Regions from separate parts of the Marinomonas maritima genome, predicted to be linked through region 2. Evidence: riboswitches for the same ligand, from Rfam matches in the RefSeq annotation. Region 2 holds a riboswitch; each other region holds the start of a gene.
The links. Region 2 has a riboswitch for thiamine pyrophosphate ahead of thiC (phosphomethylpyrimidine synthase ThiC). Riboswitches for the same ligand answer to the same signal wherever they lie in the genome.
Positions count from the first base shown of each region.

Region 1: another riboswitch for thiamine pyrophosphate. It lies ahead of thiD (bifunctional hydroxymethylpyrimidine kinase/phosphomethylpyrimidine kinase); the one in region 2 lies ahead of thiC (phosphomethylpyrimidine synthase ThiC).
Region 3: another riboswitch for thiamine pyrophosphate. It lies ahead of thiB (thiamine ABC transporter substrate binding subunit); the one in region 2 lies ahead of thiC (phosphomethylpyrimidine synthase ThiC).

Region 1 covers NZ_JAMZEG020000001.1:931,882-939,176, reverse strand. The annotation lists gene M3I01_RS04535 (ABC transporter substrate-binding protein) at 1-275, opposite strand, end outside; gene M3I01_RS04530 (ABC transporter permease) at 362-1,168, opposite strand; gene M3I01_RS04525 (ABC transporter ATP-binding protein) at 1,155-1,946, opposite strand; gene thiD (bifunctional hydroxymethylpyrimidine kinase/phosphomethylpyrimidine kinase) at 1,936-2,799, opposite strand; TPP riboswitch at 2,874-2,974, opposite strand; gene M3I01_RS04515 (MFS transporter) at 3,060-4,262, opposite strand; gene M3I01_RS04510 (LysR family transcriptional regulator) at 4,387-5,283, shown strand; gene M3I01_RS04505 (thiamine pyrophosphate-dependent dehydrogenase E1 component subunit alpha) at 5,630-6,820, shown strand; gene M3I01_RS04500 (alpha-ketoacid dehydrogenase subunit beta) at 6,813-7,295, shown strand, end outside.
Region 2 covers NZ_JAMZEG020000002.1:1,038,451-1,045,745, reverse strand. The annotation lists gene M3I01_RS10955 (penicillin-binding protein activator) at 1-205, opposite strand, end outside; gene rsmI (16S rRNA (cytidine(1402)-2'-O)-methyltransferase) at 319-1,176, shown strand; TPP riboswitch at 1,267-1,371, shown strand; gene thiC (phosphomethylpyrimidine synthase ThiC) at 1,581-3,638, shown strand; gene thiE (thiamine phosphate synthase) at 3,654-5,165, shown strand; gene thiS (sulfur carrier protein ThiS) at 5,165-5,362, shown strand; gene M3I01_RS10930 (thiazole synthase) at 5,364-6,140, shown strand; gene thiH (2-iminoacetate synthase ThiH) at 6,137-7,295, shown strand, end outside.
Region 3 covers NZ_JAMZEG020000003.1:153,000-160,294, reverse strand. The annotation lists gene M3I01_RS12845 (AGE family epimerase/isomerase) at 1-966, opposite strand, end outside; gene hldE (bifunctional D-glycero-beta-D-manno-heptose-7-phosphate kinase/D-glycero-beta-D-manno-heptose 1-phosphate adenylyltransferase HldE) at 1,063-2,490, shown strand; gene msbA (lipid A export permease/ATP-binding protein MsbA) at 2,491-4,281, shown strand; gene M3I01_RS12830 (3-deoxy-D-manno-octulosonic acid transferase) at 4,284-5,510, shown strand; TPP riboswitch at 5,533-5,654, shown strand; gene thiB (thiamine ABC transporter substrate binding subunit) at 5,748-6,773, shown strand; gene thiP (thiamine/thiamine pyrophosphate ABC transporter permease) at 6,785-7,295, shown strand, end outside.

The DNA.
Region 1 (7,295 bases), on a different contig from region 2:
GTTAAATTAGGTTGGTAAGATACGGCTAAATCGACATTACCCGCGGCCACTAGCTTCGCTGGCGTGCTTGGATCAGAGGGCTCTTGAATTTCCACCTCAAGACCTTGGTCCTTAAAATAACCTCGCTGCTTGGCAATCACGATAGGGCCATGATTTGGGTTTACAAACCAATCTAACATCAAGGTGAGTTTTTTCTCTTCTGCTTGTGCTTGTCCAGTGACAGACAACAAAGACGCAGCAAGTACGATACTGCTTAATAGCATTTTTTTATTCATTACTTTTCCTTTCCTTTTAGTAGGCATTTTTATGAGTAATCGTTTTTTGTTCATAACACGTGTCGAAATATTTGAATGCGCGGCGTTTACGAAACACCCCACGGAATGAATTTTTTTAATAACCTATCGGTGACAAAATAAAGTGAGACGGACAGTAAAGATAAAATAAGCAACGCCGCGAACATCTCGTCAATCATCATCCGCGCATTGGCTTGCAACATTAGATAACCCAAACCTTCGCTAGAACCCACCCATTCCCCTGCTACTGCGCCTATAGGCGCAATCACCACGGCGACACGAATTCCAGACGCCAGCGTGGGTAAAGACGCGGGAAATTGAATATGACGGAGTCTCTGCCATTTTGTAGCCCCCATGGTTTTGACAAGATCGAGATAACCCAACGGCGTATTACGTAAACCGTCGTAGCAACAGGTGGTGACAGGAAAAAAAATGATGATCGCGGCCATCACAATTTTGGAGGCAATCCCATAGCCCAACCAAATCATCAACAGTGGCGCAATGGCAAAAACCGGAATCGCCTGACTCGCAATTAGAATAGGCAGTAACCAGCGTTTTATCGGCTTAAACAACAACATTTGTAAGGCGAAAAACAGCCCCATAAACAGACCTAAAAATAAGCCGAGTACTATTTCTGCCCCCGTCACCAGCGTATGCTTAAAAAGAACCTCTCGCCGTTGCAGTAACTTTTCGAAGACGTCTAAAGGTGCCGGCAAAATAAACGTAGGCATAGCAAAAACAACCACGACGGCTTGCCACAATCCCAAAATAACGACAAAGCTCACCACAATACGAAGCGCAGAATGCAGACTCGCATTCCTATTTTCTTTTTGATGTGGTTTAGAAACAGTACGAATAAGATCATCCATCATCATGCTCCAAACACGCCATTATTCGCTGCTGAAGCTGAGCTCCCTCGGCATCGAATGTGCGTGGTGTAGAAGACTCAAGCGTCGTTAAGAACGCCGCCGTGCTGGGATTTCCTTGCATGATGTAGATATGGTGAGCAAGGCGAATCGCCTCTTGTGGATCGTGGGTAATTAAAACAACGGTTTTGTCTTGCAGTAGGGTGCAAGCTAGATCTTGCAATCGATAGCGTGTCACCGCATCCAATGCAGAAAATGGTTCGTCCATTAAGACAACCGGTTTGTTCTGCATCAAGGTTCTTGCCAAGGCGACACGTTGACGCATGCCACCCGATAGCTGTTGAGGTAAACGATTGGCATGATCGGCAAGCCCCACTTTTTCCAGCAACGTCAATGCTTGTACTTTTTGATCATAAGCGACGAAGTCTCCCCGAGCTCCGAATTTAGAGCTTAACAAGACGTTGTCTAATACCGACAACCACGGCATCAATAAATCTTGCTGCGCCATGTAAGCAATTTGATCTTTCAGCGCACGGTTCGCTGGTTCAATTTTTAACTCGCCAGACCACTCTATTTGTTGATCAAGCAAACCGGCAAGATAACGTAACAACGAGGTTTTTCCACAACCACTACGCCCCAAAACACACGTCCACTGCCCTGCTGGCATGGTCATATTAAGATGGTTTAACGTAGGCGTTTTACTATCGAGATACCGTAAACAACCTTGAGCAATCGTTATCTTAATCGAAGGTTGTGGGACTGGAAAAGCCGCCACATTAGCGGACATTGGCGTGGCCATTAAAAAAATGGTTTACCGGTCCGTGACCACGACCTATCTGCAATTCATCTGCGTGCTCGATTGCTTGAGTAATGTATTTTTTGCCTAACTGAACCGCTTGCAGCAAGTCATTACCTTGCGCCAAATACGAGGCAATCGCTGAAGATAATGTACAGCCTGTGCCATGCGTATTGCGAGTCTGAATACGTGGTGAGGTTAAGACCTCAAGGCGATCGTTAAAGATCAGAAAGTCAGTACTGTTTTCGTCTTCTTCCAAATGCCCACCTTTCAACAGCACGGTTTTCATTTTCAACTGACGCAGTTTGTCGACCATTAACGACATGGATGCTTCATCGGTTGGCACAAGAGAGCCCGTTAATGCAGCGGCTTCAGGAAGGTTGGGGGTAATGAGATCAGCCAAGGGAAGTAATTCGGATTTGAGCGTATTAATGGACGTCATTTTTAGCAAAAGATCCCCACTGGTCGCCACCATGACAGGATCAACCACTAGAAATTTAGGGCGATATTGCTTGAGCTTTGCCGCAACTAATTTGATTGTGTCGCAGTCTGCCAACATCCCTACTTTGACCGCGATGATATTCAGATCAGAAAATACCGCATCAAGTTGTTTTTCAATGTGCTCAAGAGGGATAGGGAAAATGGCAGAAACGCCGAGTGTATTTTGAGCGGTAATCGCGGTAATCACCGAACAGGCGTAACTTCCTGTCGCAGACATGGCTTTAATATCGGCTTGGATGCCCGCTCCGCCGCCACTGTCAGAACCGGCGATTGTTAAAACGATGGGCGTGTTAGATGTACTTTTAGACACATGAGCAGAAGGGGTTGTGATATCACTCGGCATATAAAGCTCCAAGAACGGGCGTTCTGGAACTAAATCAAGTTACATTAAGATAGGAGTAGAATCACCAATCATCAATAACAAGATGTATAGTTCCCTACGCCAGTATTAACTGAATCAGGTTCAACGGGTCTGCAAATATGCAATCTCAGCCTTAACGGCCCCCCGACTATAGGCGGCAATACTAACAAGATTCATCGAAAGCGCAACAAAGGATAATTTAAGTTAGACAAAGAACCAGACAGTAAAGCGGTATGATGACACTAACTTGTCGCCGTAATTTGCACCGTACGCTTGTTGTCTTTGATCAAGCTCACACCAGCAAGCGCCACCACACCTAGTACCAACCAAGACCCCATGATGACACCCGTCCAGCCATTGGCTTGCCAGAACGGATCGAGATAAAAACCACCCATACTGGCGCCTAAATAATAAAATACTAAATACAAAGAAGACGCACTGGCTTTGGCGTGTTTCGCGTTTCGACTCACGTAGCTACTGGCCGTCGAATGGCTTAAAAAGAAGCCAAAACTATTAATGAGTAAGCCGATAATAATGGCCATTAAAGAACCTCCCAGTGTCACTAAAGAACCAAACATAAAAATGCAGGTGCCTAATACTATAATGTTAGGTTGGCTCCAACGTTTCGCAAGCTTCCCCGATATGGCCGACCCTAAGGTGCCAGACAAATACGTTAAAAATAGCAGGCCGACGTATTTTGCCGTTAAGTTATAAGGTGCCGCTTCCAGTACGAAGGTGACATAACTGTATTGATTGATAAAAATAAAGAAGCTAAACCCACCAATTAAATAGCAGGTTAGCAAACGGCGATTCTGTAGATGATCCTTCATATTCATCAAGATATGACCGACTCGCAAAGGCTTGGGCTCAAAGTGTTGTGATTTAGGCAATAAAAAGAAAAAAGCCAACAAACAAACCAAACTAATAGCGCTCATCACCCCAAACGTTGCAGAACGCCCTAACCACTCACCGACAAAGCCACCAATAAGACGACCACCAATGCCGCCTAACGTGTTGCCACTGATGTATAAACCGACGGCGACCATCAAGGCTTCTGGCGTATATTCATCCCCCAAGTACGCCACTGCAATAGCAGGCAAACCCGCCAAGAAGAATCCCTGCAAGGCTCGCAATGCCAGTAGAGACTCATAGCTTTGCACCAAGGACAAGAAGAAGGTCGTTAACGTAATGCCCACCATGGTCATCACCATGATGCCTTTTCGGCCTAACGCGTCTGATATTGGCCCATAAAAGAGTAACGATATCCCTAAAGTCAGCGTCGTTATCGTAAAGCTGGCACTGGCCTGAAGCGGACTAATCGAAAACTCGTTCGCTATCATAGGCAACAAAGGCTGAGTGACGTACACATTGGCAAAGACCATAAAAGAGCCGATCACTAAGGCTAAGGTTCCTCGCCAAAAAACCGAGCTATTCACTTCAATCACAACAAAACTCCAGTATCAACATCGCGAAAATCGCCCCAACAAGGCAAATATTATTGGCACACTATACGCCCAGCCAATTTATCAATAAAATATATCTACCTTATCCAATTCATAAGAATTATTGATGGACATTAAGCCACTACGTTATTTCATTGCCATTGCTAAAACTCAGAGCTTTACACAAGCCGCTCAGCAGCTTGGTGTCGCTCAGCCTGCCGTCAGTATGGCAATCAAAAAGTTAGAGTTGGATTTAGGTTTAACCCTAATCCACCGAGCAGACCGAAATATCGGTCTGACGGATGAAGGCAAAAAATTGCTTTTGCACGCCGAAAAAATCATCCAAGCAACCGACGACGCATTACTCGAAATGAGCGAGCTAAAAGGCCTGAGTCAAGGTGAAGTTCGTGTGGGCATTCCCAGCATGTTGGGGTCTTACTATTTCCCACCCATTCTCATGGCATTCCGACACCGCTATCCGACAATCATGTTAAAAGTCATTGAAGGTGGAACTTGGCAGCTGCAAAAAATGCTCGAAAATGGTGAGTTAGATTTAAGCGTTATTGTCGCTGAAACCTTACCGGACAGCCTGCAAACCCAAGCATTGATTAGAGAAGAAATGTTAGTGACCGTCGCGACCGATCATCCGTTTAGTCAACTAGAGCGAGTCTCGCCTGACGCTTTTTTCGAAGAAGAATTGGTCATGTTTAAAGAAGGGTATTTTCATCGACGAATTGTCGACAAGCTAGCCAAAGCCTGTAAAAAAACGCCTAACATTGGCTTTGAAACCAACCTCATTCCGCTCATTAAATCCATCACTCAACAAGGCTTTGGCATTTCCACGCTACTCGCTATGGTAATAGAGGAAGACGACCAACTGATCACACGCTCCTTTGATCCACCCATCTGGTTAGACCTTGGAATCGCATGGCGAAAAGACAGTTACCTTTCTAAAGCTAACCGCGCTTTTCTCGACTTTGTTAGTGAACATGGATGCGAATCCGCCAATCCACAGCAAAGGTAAGCCTAGTCGAGTGACAATATCTGTCCCTCAACAGGCTTGATAACACTAAAACAGGCGTTTTATACGTTATTAATGCCAATTAAATCTCACCCCTAAAAATCCGAAAGAATACATAAACACCTGATTTAAAAGAAATTAAATAAATCCCAAAAAATCGAACCCTATTCTGCGTCTAAATCCTTGTACTGTCTGCCTTAAAAAATCACCAAAGCTTCACTAGACTAATCTTTACACAGATAGCCATTCGGTATTAAAGTCGGTAGGCATATTTTTGGTGATCCCATCTCTATGCACCATGCTACCGACACAATCGATAGACATAACAATAAAAATGAGAAGGTCAACTATGAGTGATAATCGCAAGACAGATGCGCCGATCGTGCATTGCCCTGTATTTTCTGATAGCTCATCTCTTACTATACCGACTTTGCGTATACTAAAAGACGATGGCACGCTTTACCCTGATGCCGCTATGCCAGATATTGATCAAACACTGGCACTAAAAATCTACGATACCTTTCTATTTATCCGCGCCCTTGATGAGCGCATGCTCGCCTCACAACGTCAGGGCCGCATCAGCTTTTACATGACAGAAACTGGTGAAGAAGCCGCCGATATTGGCAGCGCCGCGGCGTTGGTGGACGACGATATGATCATGGCGCAATACCGCGAACAAGGGTCACTGGCCTTTCGTGGTTTTACACCCGATCAGTTTATGAACCAGATTTTTTCCAATGAAAAGGATTTAGGCAAAGGGCGACAAATGCCGATTCATTATGGTTCTAATGCACTCCACTACATGACCATTTCCTCGCCCTTAGCCACACAATTACCTCAAGCCACTGGTTATGCCTTTGCCTTAAAAGCCCAACAAAAAAACAACTGTGTGATCTGTTATTTCGGTGAAGGCGCCGCCTCTGAAGGGGATTTCCATGCGGCGTTAAACATGGCGGGAGTTTTCAAAGTGCCGCTTATTTTCTTCTGTCGCAACAATGGTTACGCCATTTCCACACCCGCCCATGAGCAATACGCAGGCGACGGCATTGCGCCAAGAGGCGTTGCCTATGGCTTAAAAACCATTCGTGTTGATGGCAACGATGTGTTGGCCGTACTCAAAGCCACCCAAGAAGCCCGTAAGCTTGCCGTGGAACATCACCAACCGGTATTGATCGAAGCCATGACCTATCGCCTTGGGGCGCATTCCAGCTCAGACGACCCAAGCGGTTATCGTAATAAATCCGAAGAAGACACTTGGCGGGCAAAATGCCCAGTGTCCCGTATGAAGCATTGGCTGATACTGCAAGGCTGGTGGGATGAAAGCCAAGAAGAAACCCGCCAACAGCATCACCGCCAAACCGTGGTAGACGCAATGAAACGCGCCGAAAAAGTACCCGCGCCACCGTTGGAAGATTTGTTTAATGATGTCTATGAAAGCCAACCTTGGCACTTACAAGAACAACAGGCCGCCCTAGAACAACATATCCGTAAATACCCGGACGCCTACAAAAAAACAGCATGGAGGTTTGGCAATGAGTAAGATGAATCTATTACAAGCCATTAATAGCGCGTTAGACATTGCCATGACAACAGACCCAAGCGCCCTTTGTTTCGGCGAAGATGTGGGGCATTTTGGCGGCGTTTTTCGCGCCACCAGCCAACTGCAAGACAAACATGGCGTCCAACGCTGTTTTAATACCCCATTAACCGAGCAAGGCATTATTGGTTTTGCCAATGGTGTTGCCGCGCAAGGTATGACGGCCATTGCCGAAATACAATTTGCCGATTACATTTTTCCGGCCTTCGATCAAATCGTCAATGAAGCCGCCAAGTTCCGTTATCGTTCGGGCAATGAATTTAATGTGGGCCGCCTGACCATACGGACTCCTTACGGCGGCGGTATCAACGGGGCCCTCTATCATTCGCAATCGCCAGAAGCCTATTTTACCCACACCCCAGGTTTAGTGGTGGTGGTACCGCGTAATCCAGAACAAGCCAAGGGCTTATTATTGGCG
Region 2 (7,295 bases):
GAATGGAAGAAGTTGTAGGTAGTACTTCATTTTCTAACGTATCAATGGCTTGCTGGAATTCACCTTGCTGATAGAAGTTTTTTGCAGAGCGATAAGCGTCGCCTAACTTTTTTGAGACATCAGTGGTTTTTATTGGATGATAAATGCTTGGCGGCAGTGTTCTTTCTTGCGTCGTGCTTTGGGCCGTTTTTTGTTGCTGCTCCATGTTTAAATTCATGGAATTACAAGCACTCAGCAGAAAAGAACACAGAGTTAATGATATGATGCGGTAATTAAGTAGGCTCATAAGCTTATAGAATGACAAATAAAAGAGGCAACATGGTATCACATAGTTCTGACGATGCGAGAGGGTCGCTGTACATAGTTGCAACCCCAATAGGCAATCTCGATGATTTTAGTAAAAGAGCCGAGCAAACTTTACGAGACGTAGACTATATAGCGGCGGAAGACACCCGACACACTCGGCGTTTATTGAATCATTTCGCCATCGAAGCGAAGCTTTTCTCCATTCATGATCACAATGAGAAAGACAAAGCGGGTTATGTGGCGAGCTTACTAGACGAAGGTAAAAATGTGGCGTTGGTATCCGACGCTGGCACCCCGTTAATTTCTGATCCAGGTTATCACGTGGTGCATGCACTGCGTGGAAAAGGGCATAAAGTGGTGCCTATTCCTGGTGCGTGTGCTTTGGTGTCTGCGTTGTGCGCGTCAGGTTTGCCGACGGATCAATTCTTCTTTGCTGGCTTTGTTCCAGCGAAGTCAAAAGGTCGCTGTGATTTGTTCGAGTCATGGAAGAAGCAGACCGGCACGGTGGTGTTTTATGAATCGACGCACCGTATTTATGACTCCATTGCCGATGTTCAAAAAGTCTATGGTGAGGATGCTCAGCTAGTTCTCGCACGAGAAGTGACAAAAACCTTTGAGACCTTCTTATCCGGCACTGCGGCGGAGATTCTTGCGATGTTTGACGCTGATGCGAATCAATTGCGTGGTGAATTTGTCGTCATGTTGAGTTTTACTCAAGAAAGTGGCGATGAAGCGGAGTTAGAAGCAAAACGGATTCTCACTATTTTGTTGGAAGATTTACCGGTTAAACAAGCCGCTGCCATGGCTGCGAAATTAACCGGCGAAAAGAAAAACTACCTTTATAAAATGGCGTTAGAAATGCAAAACTAAGCATAAATCCTTTAGTGGTTGATATATTTTCCTTCCTTAGTCCTGATAAAAATTAGGTGTTTACAAGAAAGTGAGACTGGGTATACTCAGTCTCACTTGTCGGAGTGCCATTTGGCTGAGATCGCATAATTAAGTGCGGGATCCGCAGAACCTGATCGGGTTAGAACCCGCGTAGGAAACAAGAAAGTCTCCATTTTTCTTTTCTGCATCGAATGAACACCTGTATTTTTTATGACGATTGATTCGATGCGATGTCTACTGTTTTATTCGTAACGTCACGCCCATCATTCTTCAATGAAAATTCAGGGTTCATGTTTTGCTTTAAAAGCGTCTTTAAATGCGTTTTCCAGTAAAGCAGCACCCCAGACAAGCAATTCTCCAGTTTTTAAATAAGGGAAATGCTTATGTCTACTATCAACGAACCGAATCAACAGAAAAAACCAAACAAGGTATCTAAAAAGCAGTCTCGTGAAGAAACACGTTTAGCTGCAAAATCCTTTATTGAATCCTTGCAAGCCACACCGTTTCCGGCGTCAGAGCGTATTTATTTAACGGGTTCTAATGACTCTATCCGTGTTCCCATGCGCAAAATTAACCTGACCGATACACCGCTTGGGTCTGACCCTGACAATCTTGACTTTGAACCCAATGAAGCCATATACATCTATGATTGTTCCGGACCCTATGCAGACCCTCAAGTCACTATTGATGTTTACGAAGGCTTAGCTGCCATGCGTGCACCTTGGATAGAAAAGCGCCAAGATACTGAAGCTTTACAGGGTGTTTCATCACAGTTTGCTCAGTCTCGCTTGGAAAATTCATCGTTAGACGAGCTGCGTTTTAAACAACTGCCCACCGTACGAAAGGCCCGACAGGGTAAATGTGTGACGCAAATGCATTATGCTCGTCAAGGTATTGTGACGCCAGAAATGGAATACATTGCATTGCGTGAAAACCAAAATATGGATGCAATTAAGAGTGAATTATTGCGGAAGCAGCACCCAGGGCAAAGCTTTGGGGCAAACTTGCAAACTCGCATTACGCCCGAGTTTGTACGCGATGAAGTCGCCAGAGGTCGTGCGATTATTCCGAATAATATTAATCATCCAGAATCCGAGCCGATGATAATTGGTCGTAATTTCTTAGTGAAAGTGAACGCCAATATTGGTAACTCAGCGGTAACATCTTCGATTGAAGAAGAGGTCGAAAAGCTAGTTTGGTCGACCCGCTGGGGGGCAGACACCGTCATGGATTTATCAACGGGCAAAAATATACATGAAACGCGTGAATGGATTTTGCGTAACTCGCCTGTGCCAATCGGTACGGTACCTATTTACCAAGCATTAGAGAAAGTCGATGGTGTCGCCGAAGATCTTAATTGGGATGTGTTCCGCGATACATTAATAGAGCAAGCCGAGCAGGGCGTTGACTACTTTACCATTCACGCCGGTGTCTTATTGCGCTATGTGCCAATGACGGCCAAGCGTCTAACCGGCATCGTTTCTCGTGGTGGTTCCATCATGGCAAAATGGTGTTTGGCGCATCACACAGAAAGTTTCTTATACGAACGGTTTCGTGATATTTGTGAGCTCTGTGCTGCTTACGATGTGGCGCTGTCTTTAGGTGACGGGTTGCGTCCGGGCTCGATTATGGACGCTAATGACGAAGCGCAAATGTCGGAACTTCGTACCTTGGGTGAACTCACCAAAGTAGCGTGGGAATACGACGTACAAGTCATGATTGAAGGGCCTGGGCATGTGCCCATGCAGTTGATCAAAGAAAACATGACTGAGCAGCTTGAGCTTTGTCATGAGGCACCTTTTTATACATTAGGCCCGCTGACACAAGACATTGCGCCAGGCTATGATCATATTACTTCTGGGATTGGTGCGGCGCAAATTGGCTGGTATGGCTGTGCTATGTTGTGCTACGTGACGCCAAAAGAGCATCTTGGTTTGCCGAATAAAGAAGATGTAAAAGAAGGTTTGATTACCTACAAAATCGCTGCTCATGCAGCGGATTTGGCGAAAGGCCATCCGGGAGCACAAATTCGTGACAACGCCTTGTCTAAGGCACGTTTTGAGTTTCGCTGGGAAGATCAGTTTAACTTATCGCTTGACCCAGAAACAGCGCGTTCTTATCACGACGAAACTTTACCGCAGGCTTCAGGAAAAGTGGCACACTTTTGTTCTATGTGTGGGCCGAAATTTTGCTCAATGAAAATCACTCAAGAAGTACGAGAATACGCCAAGGGATTGGAATTGGAAGCTCAAAAGATAGATGTTAGTGCTTTGGATGCAGGTACTTTGAGCGCAAACGAAGCTAAGAATGGCATGCAAAAAATGTCGGCGCAATTCCGTGAGTTGGGTAGTGATGTTTACTTAACAACCGATAAATTAACGACAGATACATTGACGAAAGAGACGCGAGCAACCGAAAAATCAAAAGAAAAGTCGCTGTAAGCGCAAGGAGGAATTATGTCTATTAAACCTCCTGTTGTCTGGTGTGTGGGCGGGTCGGATTCGTCCGCCCACACAGGGTTGCCATCAGATATTTGCACAGGCCAAGATTTAGACTGCCATGTTGAAAGTATTATGGCTGCCACCAGTGAGAAAAATTCTCAAAACGGCTATTTGTTAGAGCCGATCTCGCTGTCTAGATTTAACGAGCAATGGCAAACTTTGCTAGATGATCTGCCGCCAGATGCGATTAAAATTGGTTTCTTGCCATCGGCAGAAATAGTGAAAGCCTGTTCTACTTGGCTAGAACGTTTGAAAGCGGACTATCCTAATGTGCTAGTGGTATTTGATCCTGTCATGGTAAGCGGAAGTAATAGGAATGATCTAGCAAAAGCAGACTTTGGGGCAGATTTACTCGCCCCTTTGTTGCCTTATGTCGATGTAATTACGCCGACCCGACGAGAATTTGAAAGACTAACGGGGCTGTCTGGTAAGCAATCTATAACGGATTTACAAGCGCAACTGGCTGCGTATTTTTACGCGTCACCGTGTCGCTGGTTAATAAAAGGAGATCGCACTGAAGCAGGAAAAATGACGGATTGGTTAGTGAGCCAAACCAGTATTGTCGGTTTTTCAAGTGACAAGTTAATCAGACAGAATGCCGATGGCAAAGGTGGGACTTTGTCGATGGCGTTGGCGAGCTTCATTGCTCATGGTTACGATGTATTCGATGCGATGACCATGGCGAAAGCCTATCTAAATGCGGCATTTAAATCGACGTTGAAGATTGATGAAAAAACCACCCAATTTGGGCTACCGGGTTGGCCTTTGCAGATCGAAAATTTACCTATAATAATGACGCCTCATAAATGTTCGAATGCGCCCCATTTGTCATTTGCCAAGATGGATCTGAATAAAATGGGTTTATATCCGGTGGTGGATACGATTGCTTGGTTGACCTTGGTGCTCAAGCAAGGCATCAAATTGGCTCAACTTCGGATCAAAAATCCAAACGACCCTGAGTTAGAAGGGAAAATTCAACAGGCAATCGCCTTAGGTAAAAAGTACAACGCACAGGTCTTTATTAATGATTATTGGCAGCAGGCGATCACCTTTGGTGCTTATGGTGTGCATCTGGGTCAGGAAGATTTAGATGTGGCAGACCTGTCTGCTATTCAGGAGGCTGGGCTTCGATTAGGTATCAGCACTCACGGGTATTACGAAATTGCACGTGCCCAATTGATTAAACCGAGTTACATCGCCTTAGGGCATATTTTCCCAACGCAAACCAAAGATATGCCATCTCAGCCACAAGGGGTAAAGCGTCTTGCCCATTATGCTCGTTTACTTAAAGGTCATTATCCGACGGTTGCCATCGGTGGCATTGACGCTGAAAGACTGCCTTTAGTCGCGAAAACCGGTGTGACTAGTGTGGCTTTAGTGACGGCGATTACAAAAGCGGATAATCCAGAAGTGGCGACACGGTCACTCATGGCATCATTACTTCAACACGAAGAAGGAAGTGTTTAATGAATATTATGCTGAATGACGCTCCTTTTGATTTTTCTGGTGAAACGTTAAAGGATTTACTGGATAGCTTGGGGAAAGAGACGAAAGGCATTGCAGTAGCAATTGATCAGCGGGTGGTGCCGAAGAGTTTATGGAGCAACACTGAGTTGAATGAACAGAGTCAGGTTTTTATTTTTGAATCCATTGCTGGAGGCTAATATGTCGTCTTTTTTTATTGCAGGGCATGAATTTCATTCTCGACTTTTTACGGGTACCGGAAAATACGCCAGCGCGGATGCCATGATGGCATCTTTGGCCGCTAGTGAAAGTGAGTTGGTCACTTTGTCTTTACGTCGTATGGATTTGAAACATCAAACCGATAATATTCTACAACCCTTGCAGCAGCATGGTATTAAGTTATTACCGAATACGTCTGGCGCGCGCACCGCGAAAGAAGCGGTGTTTGCCGCTGAACTGGCTAGAGAAGCATTGGAGACAAATTGGGTCAAATTAGAAATTCATCCTGATCCTCGCTACTTAATGCCAGATGGCGTGGAAACGTTATTAGCAGCCGAAGAATTAATCAAAAAAGGCTTTGTGGTCATGCCTTATGTCCATGCTGATCCTGTGCTTTGTAAGCGGTTAGAAGAGGTGGGGTGTCAATGTGTGATGCCGTTAGGTTCACCAATTGGTTCTAATATGGGGTTGGCTAGCCGTCCATTTTTGGAAATCATTATTGAACAAAGTGCAGTGCCAGTGATTGTCGATGCTGGCATTGGCGCACCATCGGATGCAGCTTTGGCGTTAGAAATTGGTGCGGATGCGGTGTTGGTCAATACCGCCATGGCGGTTGCAAAACAACCCGCGCAAATGGGCAAAGCCTTTCGTCTTGCTGTTGAGGCGGGGCGAATCGCCTATGAATCAGGTTTAGGAGAAAAGCGCGTGCAGGCGCAGGCGACCAGTCCACTGACTGAATTCCTAGGTGCTTTGTCATGAGTTTGATACCTGATTCAAGCACAAATATAAGCAAGGTTAGATTGCTAGAGCAAGCTCCAACCATTGCCGGTCAATTTAGTGAGTTTGTAGAGAATGCAGATTGGCAGTCGGTTACTCGTTCACATGAAGAGAAAACTGAGCAAGATGTGCTGCGTGCGCTTGGGAAAAACAAATTAAATGTGGATGACTTTACGGCGCTGATTTCACCCGCGGCGGAACCTTATTTACTTAAAATGGTGGATAAAAGCGAAAAGCTGACCTTACAGCGTTTTGGTAACACACTGAGCCTATTTGCTCCTTTGTATTTGTCTAACACCTGTGCGAATGAATGTACCTATTGTGGTTTTTCGATGAGCAACGCGATTAAGCGTCTCACACTGGATGAATCTCAGGTTCAAAAAGAAGTGATGGCGATTAAAAGTAAAGGCTTTGATCATCTGTTGTTGGTAACAGGTGAAACTAATAAAGTGTCCATGCCGTATTTTGAGCGCATGATTCCGCACATTAAACCGTATTTCAGTCAGTTATCGATGGAAGTACAGCCCTTGGATGCGGCTGAATACAAAACACTGCAAACCATTGGCTTAGATGGTGTCTTGGTTTATCAAGAAACCTATCGACGCAAGACGTATCTTGAGCATCATTTACGCGGTAATAAATCCAATTTCAATTACCGCTTAGACGCACCGGATCGTATTGGGCAAGCCGGAATTCATAAAGTAGGGTTGGGTGTTTTGCTGGGTTTGGAGGACTGGCGCACAGACTCTGTGATGATGGCGCATCATCTGCGGCATTTGCAAAAACGCTATTGGCGAAGCCGCTTTAGCGTGGCGTTTCCGCGTATTCGACCGTGTGAAGGTGGCATCGTGCCTAAATCGGTGATTTCAGATCGACAGTTGGTTCAACTGATTGCCGCGTGGCGTTTATTTGATAGAGATTTAGAAATGAGCTTGTCGACACGGGAATCGGCTGAGTTTCGAAATCACGCTGTACGAATGGGGTTTACTACTATGAGTGCCGAGTCTAAAACGCAACCCGGCGGGTACGCGGATGATTCTCAAGAGGCATTGGAACAATTCGAAATAAGCGATGAGCGTTCTGTAGCAGACATTTCCGCGATGATTCGATCGCAAGGGCGTGAAGTGGTATGGAAGG
Region 3 (7,295 bases), on a different contig from region 2:
CTTCTCTAAGTGGTCTATTTTTTCTTCTTTGCCAATAGGGATGACGGTTATTGCTTTAAGGTATTCTGTGATCGGCCAGACGCGTTTTTCTCTATCAATGGGTTGGTAGTTGTTGCCGTCTATTTGGTTATAAATACCCCCATTGTTTGCGAATCCGTGACGAGTGGCCGTTAACCATAATTGCTGAGCTAACTCGGTATAGTCGGAGTTGGGTAGTATTTTATTAGCCTGATAAAGTAACCATACCCACTCGAAGTGATGGCCTGGTTCTACTTGATTACCCGTGTCAGGATGAAGATGCCAATCTGAGCTAAAAAATTCACGCAGTGTTTTTGTGTCTTTGTGATAGAAGTGTTGAATAGACAACGAGAGAAGCGATTTAATCGTGTCTTTATAATCGCTATCTTGCGTAGTGTTAAAGGCTGCAATATAGCCTTCTAGCAAGTGCATGTGTGGGTTCTGTCGGCGAATTTGGTTGGTGTCGACAGGGTGCGCCTCATAAAAACCACCAGACTCTGCTTGCATGTTTTCTAGCAAAAAAAGGTGTGTTTTTTTCATATATTGAAGAGCGCGATCATCTTTTGTTACTTGATAGTAGTGACTAAACGCTAATAAAACAAAGGCGAGAGCATACGCATCAGACTGTTTGTCTTTTACAGAAAGGTCGTCGTTTAACGAAAAAATCCAGCGTTCATCAAGGAAGTAATGCGAGGTGATGAAGTCGAAAAGTGGTGTTAATGTTGTTTGCCATTTGGGTGTGTTTTTTATCTGGCATGCATGGCTAAAGGTATAGAGTTGTCGGCATTGAGTAAGTAGGCGAATTCGTCCCACTGAGTTTTTTGTCCAGTCGTGAGTCATACTTTCATAGCTAAAGCCTTGTTCTTGATTGATGCCATAAAGCGACCAGTTGCTTAGTAGCTCATCAAATAAGAATGATTGGCTAGATAATAGAGCGGAATTCAGCATAGTATAAAAGCCTTATTTCGTATGTTTTAGGTATGTCCAACTTGGTGAGGGAGTATGATAAGATGAGCGACTCTAAAAATCGATTATTATGTGCCTATGAACTCTTCGTATCTGAATTTTAAAGACAAACACATCCTCGTCGTTGGGGACGTAATGTTAGATCGCTACTGGCATGGTGGCACCTCTCGTATTTCTCCTGAAGCACCCGTTCAAGTGGTGAAAGTGTCCAATATTGAAGATCGCCCTGGTGGGGCTGCGAACGTTGCACTTGGTTTAGCCAAGTTAGGCGTGTCGGTGACACTGGTTGGTGTGGTCGGTAATGATGAAAATGCGGATATTTTAGCGCGTTGCTTGGAAGAAGTGGGCGTTACGTGCCGATTTGTTCGTTCTGAAAATCTGCCAACGATTACAAAGTTGCGAGTGATGAGCCGCCATCAACAACTTATCCGTTTGGATTTTGAAGAGCGCGAAGACAGTCTTTCTCAGAATGAGGCGCTAGCAAGTGTTGTAGAAGAGTGCCTGCCTGAATCGGATGCGGTTATTTTTTCAGATTATGCAAAAGGGTGTCTTGCCGATGTTCAGACTCTTATTGCCTTATCAAATACAGCGAATGTCCCTAGTTTTGTTGACCCAAAAGGCAATGATTTTTCGATTTATCGAGGAGCTACGTTGGTTAAACCAAACCTACTTGAGTTCGAAACGATTGTGGGTAAATGCAGCTCAACGAAAGAGTTAGAAGAGAAAGCGACAGCGCTTCGTAAGCAGTTTGGCTGGAAGGCCTTGCTCGTGACTCGTGGTGAAGATGGCTTGATTTTACTGAGTGATGACAAACCGCCTTTTTCATTGGCGACGGCTGCAAAAGAAGTCTTTGATGTTACTGGCGCTGGCGACACCGTTGTGGCGGTTTTAACGGCTGTTTATGTTACCAGTAAACGCTTTATAGATGCAGTCGAATACGCTAATCAGGCAGCGGGTTATGTGGTTGGGAAATTAGGCACGGCATCTATCAGTGCTGAGCGATTAGAGGCCATCATGTTTCAGCGTTCGCACACATCGAATTTTGGCGTGCTTTCACCTGATGACTTGCTCGCACAAATTAAGTTGGCGCAAATGAACGGTGAAAAAATTGTTTTTACAAACGGTTGTTTCGATATTCTTCACCCTGGACACATCGCTTACATGAAACAGGCTAAAGCGCTTGGAGATAGATTGATTGTTGCGGTCAATACCGATGCATCAGTGAAGCGCCTCAAAGGGGAAAAACGCCCGATAAATCATTTGGTTCACCGCATGTCTGTACTTGAAGGGGTGGGAGCGATTGATTGGGTTACTTGGTTTGATGAAGACACACCAAAAGAAATAATTGAATTCCTAACGCCAGATGTACTGGTTAAAGGCGGAGACTATACCATAGAGACAATTGTTGGCGCTGATCATGTATTGGCTCATGGCGGCGAAGTGAAAGTTCTGACTTTTGTAGATGGTTATTCAACCACAGCTATTATCGAAAAAGCGAATCTGTAAATGCAAGATAAAGAAAATATTGAGGCTGAAACTGAAACACCAATAATACCCGTTTCCGGCATGAAGGTTTACCTGCGCTTACTCAGCTATGTTCGTTCTTCTTGGGTGTATTTGCTGCTAAGTATTTTGGGTTACGTTATTTATGCCGCGATGGAGCCTGCTCTAGCGGCTTTGTTAAAGCATATTGTGGATGTTGTCTCCGCAGGGAATATTTCTGATAGCCGATTAATGATTCCTTTGGCAATTTTAGGGGTTTTTATTGCTCGAGGTGTAGGGACATTCTTGGGTAACTACTTTATGGCGAAAGTAGCGAATAATGTCGTATTCGATTTACGCACCAGTATGTTTAATAAATTGGTGCTTCTTCCTTCTAATTATTACCACTCTATTCCTACTGGTCGCTTATTGGCCAAACTGACGTATGACACGGAGCAAGTAATTGGTTCTATTACTCAGGCAATACGAGTGCTGCTACGAGAAGGTTTAACGGTCGTTGGTTTATTGAGTTACATGATTTACATGAACTGGCGTTTGTCTTTGTTGTTTCTGTTGGTTGTTCCTCTCATTGGCTTGGTTGTTTCTTATGCTTCTAAGCGTTTTCGTAAATTGAGCACTCGCATTCAAAATGCGATGGGTGGCGTTACAGATGTCGCTTCTGAAGCCATTAAAGGGCACGAAGTTGTTAAAATATTTGGTGGCAGTGAATATGAAATCGAGCGATTTCGTGGCGCGGCAAATGAAAATCGCCGTTCCCAGCTGAAAATGGAAATGACTAAGTCGCTAAATATTCCTATTGTTCAGTTTATCTTAGCAATAATGATGGCCATTTTAGTATGGTTTGCTTTGAGCCCAACGATTAGTTCTCATATGTCTCCTGGCGACTTTATTGCCTTTCTTACTGCGGCAGGGATGTTAGGTAAGCCTATTCGCCAGTTAACCGATGTGAACAGTATTTTGCAAAAAGGCATTGCCGCGTCTTACAGCATTTTTGACTTCTTAGATTTACCGGAAGAAGTGGATAAGGGGCAAACACCAGCGGCACGTTTGAAAGGAAATATTGAGTGGCGTTCTATGTCATTTAAATATCCCGGTGCGGATAAATTGGCGCTGAAAAATATCACTTTGTCCTTACCTGCTGGGAAAACCTTAGCACTGGTTGGACGTTCTGGTAGTGGTAAATCCACTATGGCAAATTTGATTCCTCGTTTTTACGACTTTGATGATGGTCAATTAAACATTGATGGTGTTTTCCTCAATGATTATAAACTGACAGAGCTGCGCTCTAATATAGCCTTGGTAAATCAACAGGTTGTGCTCTTTAATGGTACAATTCGGGACAATATCGCATACGGTTTTTTGCGTGACACCAGTGATAAAGAGGTTATTGAAGCGGCTAAAGCAGCGAATGCTTGGGACTTTATTCAAGAGCTTGACCATGGACTAGACACCATGGTTGGTGAAAATGGTGTGCTTTTATCGGGTGGTCAGCGTCAGCGTATAGCTATTGCGAGAGCCATTTTAAAAAACGCGCCTATTTTAATTCTGGACGAAGCAACGTCTGCGTTGGATACCGAATCAGAGCGAGCTATTCAGGTTGCATTGGATGGTTTAATGGCGAATCGAACAACCATTGCTATTGCCCACCGCTTATCGACCATAGAAAATGCCGACATCATTGCCGTGGTTGATCATGGTGAGATTATTGAGCAAGGCTCACACAGCGAGTTGCTGGCGATGAACGGGGCTTATGCGCAACTTCATAATCAACAATTTAGCGAAACGCCGGCTTAATTATGTGGCTGTATCAAGCGTTATTGGTTTTATTTACGCCGTTAATTTTATTAAAAATTCGACGATTTAAAAAAACGTACTCACATTATCGAGCGCAAGAGGCTTTGGGCTTTTGGCCTGCGGTTGAGGCTGACCTTTGGATTCACTGTGCCTCGGTCGGAGAAGTTCTTGCGGCTCGACCACTGGTACTCCAATGGCGAGAAAAATTCCCTGCGAGCCGTCTTTTAATTACCACCATGACGCCAACAGGCGCAGAGCAAGTAGGCAAAGAGTTTCCTTTTGCTGAGCATAGATATTTGCCGATGGACTGGAGCAGCAGTGTTAGCAGGGCGCTGAAGAAACTGGACTGCAAACATCTATTGATTATTGAAACAGAGCTTTGGCCCAATCTATTAAAACACGCTAAGCGGTGTGGTTTACGTATCGATGTCGTGAATGCCCGTTTGAGCGATCGTTCCTTTCAGCGCTATAAAAAACTCTCTCTTGTTTCTCGCCCTTTATTTAAATTCCCTGATAGTTTTTTAGCCCATGCGCAAGCGGATGCCGCTCGTTTTGAGGCGCTTGGTGCGAAAAAAGTATTGGTTACCGGAAGTATTAAATTTGACCTCGCGGTTGCTCCTGAGGTTTTACAGGCTAATTGGCGTCGACAGCTTGGTTCGCGTTTTGTCTGGGTGGGGGGAAGTACTCATCATGGCGAAGACGACATGTTATTGCGTATACATAAGGCGCTTTTACCAAAGTATCCAGACGCTTTATTAATATTGGTTCCTCGTCACCCTGAACGCTTTGGTGCGGTTTATGCTTCGGCGAAGCAGTCTTTTGAGCGAGTTGCGCTACGCAGTCAAACGCCACCAGATCAATGGTGTGATTTTGATGTGGTGATTGGGGATTCTATGGGCGAAATGATGAATTATTATCAAGCTTGTGATGTCGCTTTTGTTGGTGGGAGTTTGATTAAGCGCGGTGGGCATAATCCCATCGAGCCTGCATTACTGGGTAAAGCGATTCTTGTTGGGCCTCATACCTTTAATTTCTTAGATATCACGAATCAATTGTTGCAAGTAAATGGCGCCGTGCAATGTCAGGATGAAGCGCAATTACAACGTGCTATTGTTACTCTTGCTGGTCAATCTTCTCAGCGATATCGGCTAGGGCAAATAGCGTTGCGTTTTGCTGAGAAGAATCAAGGTGCAGTGACTCGGGTTCTTGCGGAAATAGACTTCCGCTGAGGGACTCTTTACAATGAAGGTACATTATCTCATGGGGTGCTTTGTCTTATATTAAGAAGACAGAAGCTGAGAAGCGAATTAATCGCTAACCCACCGAACCTGATCCAGATTATGCTGGCGTAGGAATCGAGATAGCAAGTTTCGCTACAGTAATATCGTAGATTGAAAGCAGTACTCTTGATAAGCGTACCTTGCCATTTCCCTGTACGCCGCTCACTTATTGTTAGGAGCGACACCTTGAAAAAACTTTCCTTTAGTACCCTTCTCACCACTTCCTTAATGACGTTAAGTGCAACCTTAGGCGTGGCATTTTCTTCTGCTACGTTGGCGGCAGAAACGCTTAATGTTTATACGTATGACGCTTTTGCCTCTGACTGGGGTCCAGGCCCAAAAATAAAAGCCAACTTTGAGAAAGAATGCGGTTGTGAGCTGAATTTCGTGGCACTGGATTCGTCTGTTGGTATTTTGTCTCGAGCTCAATTTGAAGGGAAGTCTTCTCAGGCTGATGTGTTGTTAGGTCTAGATCTGAACTTAATGGAAGCGGCGAAAAAGAGTGGTTTGCTTGCTGAACATGATGTTAACACGTCTGCTGTGACCATTGCTGGTGGTTGGAAGGATAACGTGTTCGTACCATTTGATCAGGGCAACTTTGCCTTTGTTTATAACTCTGAAATATTAAAAAATCCCCCTACAAGCCTTAAAGACATTGTTGATAATCAAAACCTACGAGTGATTTATCAAGACCCTAGAACCAGCACGCCGGGTTTAGGTTTGTTGTTATGGATGAAATCGGTCTACGGCGATGACGCCGCAGCGGCGTGGGGTCGGTTAGCAAGTCATACCGTTACTGTGACGAAGAGCTGGTCAGATGCGTATGGTTTGTTCTTAAAAGGGGAGGCTGATGTCGTGCTGAGTTACACCACATCTCCGGCTTATCATATCGTCGCGGAAGGCGTCACGAAGTATAAAGCGGCGCAGGCCAGTGAAGGGCTTTATCCACAGATTGAAGTGGCAGCCATGATGAAAAGTGCGCCTAATCCTGAATTGGCGAAACGTTTCATGCAGTTTATTCTGGAGCCTGGATTTCAATCAACGGTGGCGACTGGTAACTGGATGTTGCCTGTTGTTAAGTTAAATGAGGCGTTGCCAGCGGCGTTTGATAGCGCATTACAACCTACTAAGGTGCTTACTTTACCAGCTGGCGATGTGGCTACCAATCGCAAGGCTTGGGTGAATGAGTGGCTGAATGCCACAACACGATAAGTTAGGTTCGATTGCTTTTTTTTAGCGCTGTTAAAGGCCTACTACCGGCGTTACTGGGAGTGGGTTTTTTCTTATTCATGGGAGCGGCCAGTTTGGCGGCTCTTTTACGTTATAGTGACATCAGTAGTTGGTCTGAGTATTTATATGACCCCTACTTGTGGCGTGTGGTACGTTTTTCTTTGTGGCAGGCCTTGCTGAGCAGTGGTATTAGTCTGTTGATTGCTATTCCTGTTGCTTCTTGTCTTATTCATCGCCAGTTTCGTGGTCGAGCCATTTTGTTGCAGCTTTTTGCTGTGTCTATGGTGGTACCGACCATTGTGGCTATTTTAGGTTTGGTGGTGGTTTACGGTCGTACCGGATGGTTGAGCCAATTGTTTGGCGTGCAAATTCCTTTGTATGGGTTGGTGGGTATTTTATTGGCCCATGTGTTTTTTAATATGCCTTTGGCGGTGCGTTTGCTGCTACAAGGCTATGGTTTGATTCCCTCCGGTCAGTGGCGCCAAGCTTCTCAGTTAGGTTTTT